DNA from 2 places in the Mycetocola sp. Y444 genome. Region 2 is predicted to be linked to the other one. Evidence: predicted binding sites of a transcription regulator. Region 2 holds the regulator's gene; the other holds the start of a gene.
The links. Region 2 encodes HspR, which represses chaperone genes until heat shock. Its sites were predicted from a motif close to AAGTTGAGTCNNNNNGACTCAACTT; they were not measured.
Positions count from the first base shown of each region.

Region 1: the regulator HspR is predicted to act here: its motif matches at 1,883-1,907, upstream of AC1C2M_RS07670 (Hsp20/alpha crystallin family protein).

Region 1 covers NZ_JCAIUB010000002.1:181,286-184,683, reverse strand. Annotated here, with positions in the region: gene AC1C2M_RS07685 (PLDc N-terminal domain-containing protein) at 1-316, opposite strand, end outside; gene AC1C2M_RS07680 (DUF4229 domain-containing protein) at 419-775, shown strand; gene AC1C2M_RS07675 (1,4-dihydroxy-2-naphthoate polyprenyltransferase) at 777-1,760, opposite strand; gene AC1C2M_RS07670 (Hsp20/alpha crystallin family protein) at 1,956-2,396, shown strand; gene AC1C2M_RS07665 (AMP-binding protein) at 2,554-3,398, opposite strand, start outside.
Region 2 covers NZ_JCAIUB010000003.1:645,345-648,742, forward strand. Annotated here, with positions in the region: gene AC1C2M_RS14575 (nucleotide exchange factor GrpE) at 1-181, shown strand, start outside; gene AC1C2M_RS14580 (DnaJ C-terminal domain-containing protein) at 187-1,176, shown strand; gene AC1C2M_RS14585 (heat shock protein transcriptional repressor HspR) at 1,180-1,593, shown strand; gene AC1C2M_RS14590 (DUF2062 domain-containing protein) at 1,633-3,027, shown strand; gene AC1C2M_RS14595 (class I SAM-dependent methyltransferase) at 3,114-3,398, shown strand, end outside.

The sequences.
Region 1 (3,398 bases), on a different contig from region 2:
CGGCGTCCGAGTCGAGGGCGGCGAGTTCTTCTTCAAGCCGACGGATGCGTTCGTCCTGCTCCTTATCGCGGCCGAGGGTGCCGATGAAGGCGGGGTCGTCGTCTGGAGCGAGCCGCGGACGGGCGACCTGGGTGACCCTCGCGCGACCGATCGTGAACCACAGGATGAGGCCGAGAACCGGCAACAACACGATCACGACGAGCCAGACGGGCTTGGACAGGCCCCGCACTCTCTCCCTCGCCATCATGGCGCAATCGATCACGGCGAAGATCGTTGCGACTACCACCACAACGAGGAGAATCACGAGCCAACGCATACCTTCATCGTAGTCGTCATTCTGTGAATTACCCCGGGGAGGGGATCACGGACGCTGCACCGGCGAGCGTCCTCCCAGACTGGCGCGCATACACTTGATCCCGTGAAACGCATTCCCCCCGTTGTGACCTACACGGTGCTCCGCCTGCTCGCTTTCGCGGTTCCCCTTGCCCTGCTTCTCTTCCTGGGCTTCGAGCCGTGGGTTGCGACGGTGCTCGCCGCGATCATCGGGCTGAGCCTGTCGTACATCTTCCTCAGGCAGCCGCGCGAGCAGGTCGCGGCAGAACTGTACGACCGCCGCCACGGTAACCGCACGCCGGTCACCGCCGACGAAGACGCGGAAGACACCGCGCACGTAGCGCACGCCGATGGCACGGTCGACACCGAGCACACGGTGGATGCCGAGGACACGGTGGATGAGCGGAACACAGACGAGTCCCGCTCACCAACCGAGCGCTGAGCTACTTCCAGAACGCCCAGAACAGCGCGATGCCGTAGAGCAGCTGGGTGAGTCCGGTCAGCTTCAGCGCGAGGATGTACTCCCTGGCCGTCCGCGCCGTTGCGACGATGATCGCCGCGGGAAGCGCAGCGAGGAGCGCGAAGAGCGCGAACCAGGCGATCGGGTAAAGCAGCGCGATCCAGGCGGCGATGCCGAACGGAACCAGCAGGCACACGATGTACAGGATGCGGCTGGGGATCGTTCCGAGGAACGTCGTCAGGGTGCGCTTGCCTGCGACGCGGTCCTGCTCGATGTCACGGATGTTGTTGACGATGAGCGTCGCAACGGAAATGAGACCGACGCCGACCGCTCCGAGCCATGCCTCCTGGGTGAGGTCCATGACCTGCGCGTAGGTGGTGCCGAGTGTGGCCACGAGACCGAAGAAGATGAAAACGAAGAGCTCACCGAGCGCCAGATATCCGTACGGGCGCTTGCCGCCGGTGTAGAACCAGGCAGCGACTATTGCGACGGCGCCGACGGCGATCAGCCACCACAGCTGGGTGAGAACGGTGAGAACCAGGCCAGCAACAGCCGCGATGCCGAAGAAGATCAGTGCAGCGGTGAGCACGGCCTTGGGCGTCGCCTTGCCGCTGCCAACGAGACGGAACGGACCGACACGGTCGCGGTCGGTACCCCTGATGCCGTCTGAGTAGTCATTCGCGTAGTTGACCGCGATCTGGAGGCTCACCGCGATGACGAGGCAGAGCAGGGCACGCACCCAGTGGTACTCACCCGGGTCGCTCGCCGCGATCGCCGCGCCGGTGCCGACGAGCACCGGGGAGACCGACATCGGCAGGGTCGGGATGCGCGCTCCGGCGACCCAGTCGCTGAACCGGGCCGGGCGAACATCGGCGTACACACGTGCCGCGGGGTTCCCGCTCTTGCCCTTTCGCTTCGATGCTGCCGGTGCCGTGGGCGGCGTGAGTCTCTGCTGCTTAGCTGCCACCTGGCAACCTCCCTCTGTCCGCAAGGAGTTTACAGCTACGACGTGACGGGTTTTGTTGCGCGCCACAGTACGCGAGTGCCGTCATTTTGATTTTTCACCACCGGTGCTAGCATGTCTGCCAGAACTTGAGTCTGACCGACTCAACTTCACGATCAGTACCTGTTTAACCCAGTGAAGCAAAGGAGAAACTTTCTTATGGCACTGAACTTCGACCCCTTCCGTGAACTCGACCGTGTGACTGATTCCCTGCTCAGGCACGGACCGCGCCTGATGCCCGTCGATTTGTATCGCGAGGGCGAGAGATACGTACTCGAGGCCGATCTCCCAGGCATCGACCCGGGGTCCGTCGACATCGATGTTGACGGCCAGTTGCTGACGATCCGCGCGGAGCGCACCCTGAGCACGGGCGAGGGCGTGAAGTGGCTGGCACGAGAGCGGATGACCGGTACCTTCCTGCGGCAACTCAACCTCGGTCAGGGCATCGACACCGAGCGCATTGAGGCGAACTACACCAACGGAGTGTTGCGGGTGTTGATCCCTGTTTCGGAGCGGGCCCAGCCACGCAAGATCGAGGTCTCGCTCGCCAACGAGCCGCAGGACACGCTCCAGGTTTCCGAGTCGGGCAGCGGCTCCTGAGCGGCTGACTCCGGCGCGATCTGCTGAACCGTCGGCTGCCGAGTGAGCAAAAGCGAAAGGCCGGGGCGTCATGCCCCGGCCTTTTCGCTTACCCGGTCAGCCCAGGCGGTCCGCCGGAGGCGACCGATTGTGCGGGCTGGCGTGGCCGGCGGGCGGACTACGGCTCGGCGGTCTGCGCGTCCTCAGAACCGAGCGTGACCGCAACGATCGCGACGATCGCGAGCCGGTCGGGTTTACCGGACGGCAGGGTTGGCATCGAGTCGAGACGGACGACGTGGGCTGGCCTGGCCGGTTTGCCCAGCGCGACCGCCACGGCATCCGCAATGTCAGACAGTTCAGGATGCCGTCCGACCGTGACGACGACGGGAACCTCTCCCCACCGGTCGTCCGCCACGGGAACGACCACAGATTCCGCCAGGTCGGGAATTCCCCTGACCACGCGTTCGACCCGGTCGAGGGAGACGTTCACGCCGCCGGAAATGATGACGTTGTCGGCACGCCCGGTCACCCGGAGGACGCCGTCCTCGAATTCCCCGAGGTCACCGGTGCGATACCAGCGCAGACCGTCATCGACAACAAAAGTTCGTTCGGTGAGCGCGTCGTCGCCGAGATACCCTTCCGCGAGCATCGGGCCCGCCAGCTCGACCTCACCGTTGACCACCCGGACGCGCACACCGGGAAGCGGGACCCCGTTGTAGACGCAGCCACCCGAGGTCTCACTCGATCCGTAGGTGCGATAGATCGGGAGGCCCAGTTGTTCAACGCGCGCGAGAAGCGGGAGCGGCATCGCCTGGCCACCGACGAGGATGCCGTCGAATCGCCGAAGAGCGAGAAGCCCGGCCCTGGATTCCAGCAGGCGCGAGAGCTGAAGCGGCACGAGGGAGGTGAACCGGCGTTCAGCGGTGAGACGCTTCGATGCGTCGGCGAACGCGGCCGGGTCGAAGCGCCCCTGGGGCAAAGCGATGGGGGTGGTTCCCGCGGCGATCGAGCGGACGAGAACCT
Region 2 (3,398 bases):
CCTTGTCCCGTTTGGCGCGAAGGGTGAACCGTTCGACCACAACATCCACGAGGCGATTTTCCAGCAGCCGAGCCCCGACGTTGAGATCGCAACAATTCTCGATGTCGTTGAGACGGGCTACATGGTCGGCTCGACCCTCCTCCGCGCGGCGAAGGTCGTCGTCGCTGTTCCCGCCGAGTAGGAACGATGGCAAGTCAGGATTGGTTCGACAAGGACTTCTACAAGGTTCTTGGCGTGAAGAAGGATGTCACGCCGGCTGAACTGAAGAAGACCTACCGCAAGCTTGCGCGGAAATACCATCCGGACTCGAACGCGGGCGACCCGAAGGCCGAAGCAAAGTTCAAGGAGCTCAGCGAGGCCTACTCGGTCCTCAACGACCCGGAACAGCGCAAGGAGTACGACGCGGTTCGCGCCATGGGATCCGGTGCACGGTTCACCGCTCCCGGTGGCGGCGGACAGGCCGGCGGTTTTGACGATGTCTTCGGCGGCATGTTCGGTGGGGGTGCTCGTGGCACGAGCACCAGCTACCAGCAGGCGGACTTCGAGGACATCCTCGGTGGCGTCTTCGGCCGGGGCGGTGGCTTCGGCCAGCCCTCCGGTGGCTACCGTGGGTTCGGTGGCCCGACGCCGGGACGTGACGTCACGGCATCCACCACTATCGACTTCCTCACCGCGGTCAAGGGTGACACCATCACCCTGCAGACCGCGGAGGGGCGGACGATCAAGGTCAAGATCCCCGCGGGTGTCGCCGACGGGCAGAAGATCAAGCTGCGCGGAAAGGGCCACCAGTCTCCGGACGGAGGGCCAGCGGGTGACCTCGTGCTGTCGGTATCCGTGCGCAAGCACCCGGTGTTCGAGCGCGACGGACTCAACCTGCGCGTCAACGTCCCCGTGACGTTCGTCGAGGCAACGCTCGGCGCGACGATCGAGGTGCCGACACTCGGCGGGGAACCCGTGCGGCTGCGAGTCGCACCGGGAACGCCGTCCGGTCGTGTGCTCCGGGTCAAGGGCAGGGGCGTCGCTACCTCGAAGGGCACCGGCGACCTGCTCGCGGTTGTCCAGGTAGCCGTGCCGTCGCACCTGAGCGCTGAGGCACGCGAGGCCCTCGAGCGATTCCACGAGGTGGAACCCCGAGAAAACCCTCGCGAAGACCTGATCGCACGCGCGAGGGGATAGAGCGTGGACGAGAATTCGCCGATCTTCGCGATCGCGATAGCGGCCGAGCTGGCCGGACTGCACCCGCAGACACTGCGGCAGTACGACCGGCTCGGCCTCGTCTCGCCAACCCGAACGGCCGGCAAGTCCCGCCGGTACTCGATGAGGGATGTCGTGCAGTTGCGCGAGGTCGCCAAACTGAGTGCCGAGGGCGTCAGCCTCGAGGGCATCGGCCGCATTCTCGCCCTCGAGAACGAGGTCGCTTCGCTGTCATCGCGTGTTCGCGAGCTTGAACACGCGCTCGCTGATGAGATGCTCAAATCACCCGGCCGGCGGGTCTTCGCCGCCGGTTCGCAGGGCGACGTCGTGCCGCTCAAGAGCGGCACGAGGGCACAGCGCCGGACCGAGCTCGTCGTCTGGAGACCGTTCCAGCGTTAGTCCCTTTCGGCCCGGGAGGTCCCGGTCTATGCTGACCGCATGAGCGAGCAGAAGCCGCCGGCGGGCAGGAAAAGCAAACCACGCGCTGAAGCCAAGACACCGCCACCGACGGGCTCGAACGCCGCCGGTGGCCCACCACCAGGATCGCCCCAGGCGCCACCTCCCGGAAGCCCGCCCCCTCCTCCTCCCGATGCGAGTCAGGCGCCGGCTCACCAGATGCCGGGCCAGCAGATAAGCGGCCAGCAGGTGCCGGGCCAGCAGGCCGGAACCTCGCCCACGATCAACCAGGGTCAGCCCCAGTCCGGTTACCCGCAGCAGCATGCGGGTTACCCGTCGCAGCAGCACGCCGGTTACCCCCAGGCCGGTTACCCCCAGCAGGCTGGCTCCCCCCAGCAGGGTGGATACCCGCCACAACCGGGTGGTTATCCGCAGCAACAGGGCGGTTATCCGCCCCAGCAGGGTGGTCAACCCTACCCGCCGGGCTACCCGCCGCAGCCGGGGTACCCGCCTCGTCCGGGTGGTCCCCAGCCGCCGAGAAACTATGTTCCCCGCGCTGCCGGTCCGGTCACCCCGCCGCGGCCGCCGCTTGCTCCTCGCCAGCGCCGCGGGGCCATGATCGCCGGTGCCGTCGGGTTTACGCTGATGACTCTCGGCTTCACCATGATCGCCATCCCGCTCGTCATCGCTCTGCTCGGCGCCTTCCTCGGCACGATTATCGGCTGGGCCGCCCGAAACGATCCCGATGACTTCTCTCCCAACGGAGGACCACAGCCCCAGGAGATCGAGAGCTTCATCGGAGAGGCATGGTCGACCCTGCTTCCGTGGCTCATCGGTGCCCTGATACTCGGCATCATCATCTGGCTCCTCGGCTACTTCTCCAGCCTGTGGATCCTGCGCAGCCACTCGGTCAACAGACCGGTTGCCGTGACCTGGAGCGGACTCGGAATCGCCGTCGTCGGGAACTTCTTCCTCAGCGCGCTCAGCTCGCCGATCACCGGTCTCTTCAATGTGTGGGACCCGGACTTCAACGATCCTGACGACTTCCGCAACTTCGGAGACCCGGGCCAGATGCAGTGGATGGACAGCGTCAACTTTGCACCGACAGCGCTCGGTCTTGCCCTGCTCTTCCTGCTCATCAGTCTCGTCGTGAATGCGGCTATCGGTCTGCTCAGCTGGTGGTGGATGGCTCACGTCTTCAGGGAACAGGCGCCAGCAGACCACCGGGTGTCCGCCGGTGGTGAGCACGGCGTCGGTGCGAACACCCCAGTCGGCACCACACACGGAGGTACCCCGAACGCCGGAACGACGCACGCCGGACAGGCACCGGGGGCACAGGCACCGGGAGTATCGAACCCGGGGACGCCGACCCCGGCTGAACCGGCTCGAGGGCGCACAGATCCGTCCGACGGGGAACCGAAGAACCGCCAGGGCTGACCGCAGACCGAGCTCGCCCGGTCCGGGGATGCCGGACCGGGGCGAACCAGGCGAATCGGTGTGAGCCGGGGAGATACCCTGAACAGGTGACTGACTTCGCCTTCGACCGGCTCCGCCGCTGGCCAGACATCGAAGCCGACAATCTCTTCGCGTTTGACGCCAGCGACAGGCTCATCCTCGAAACAGCGGCTGACGCACTCCGCGCAGCGGGCAGCGGAGAGACCGTTGTCGTCGGCGACCGGTACGGCGCACTCACCCTCGCTGCGGCGCACGACGGGGCCACAGGCATCCGTACGCATCAGGATGAGTTGTCCGGCGAACGTGCACTCGACGCCAATGCCAGGGCGCTGTCGATGACGGATGCCGTGCGC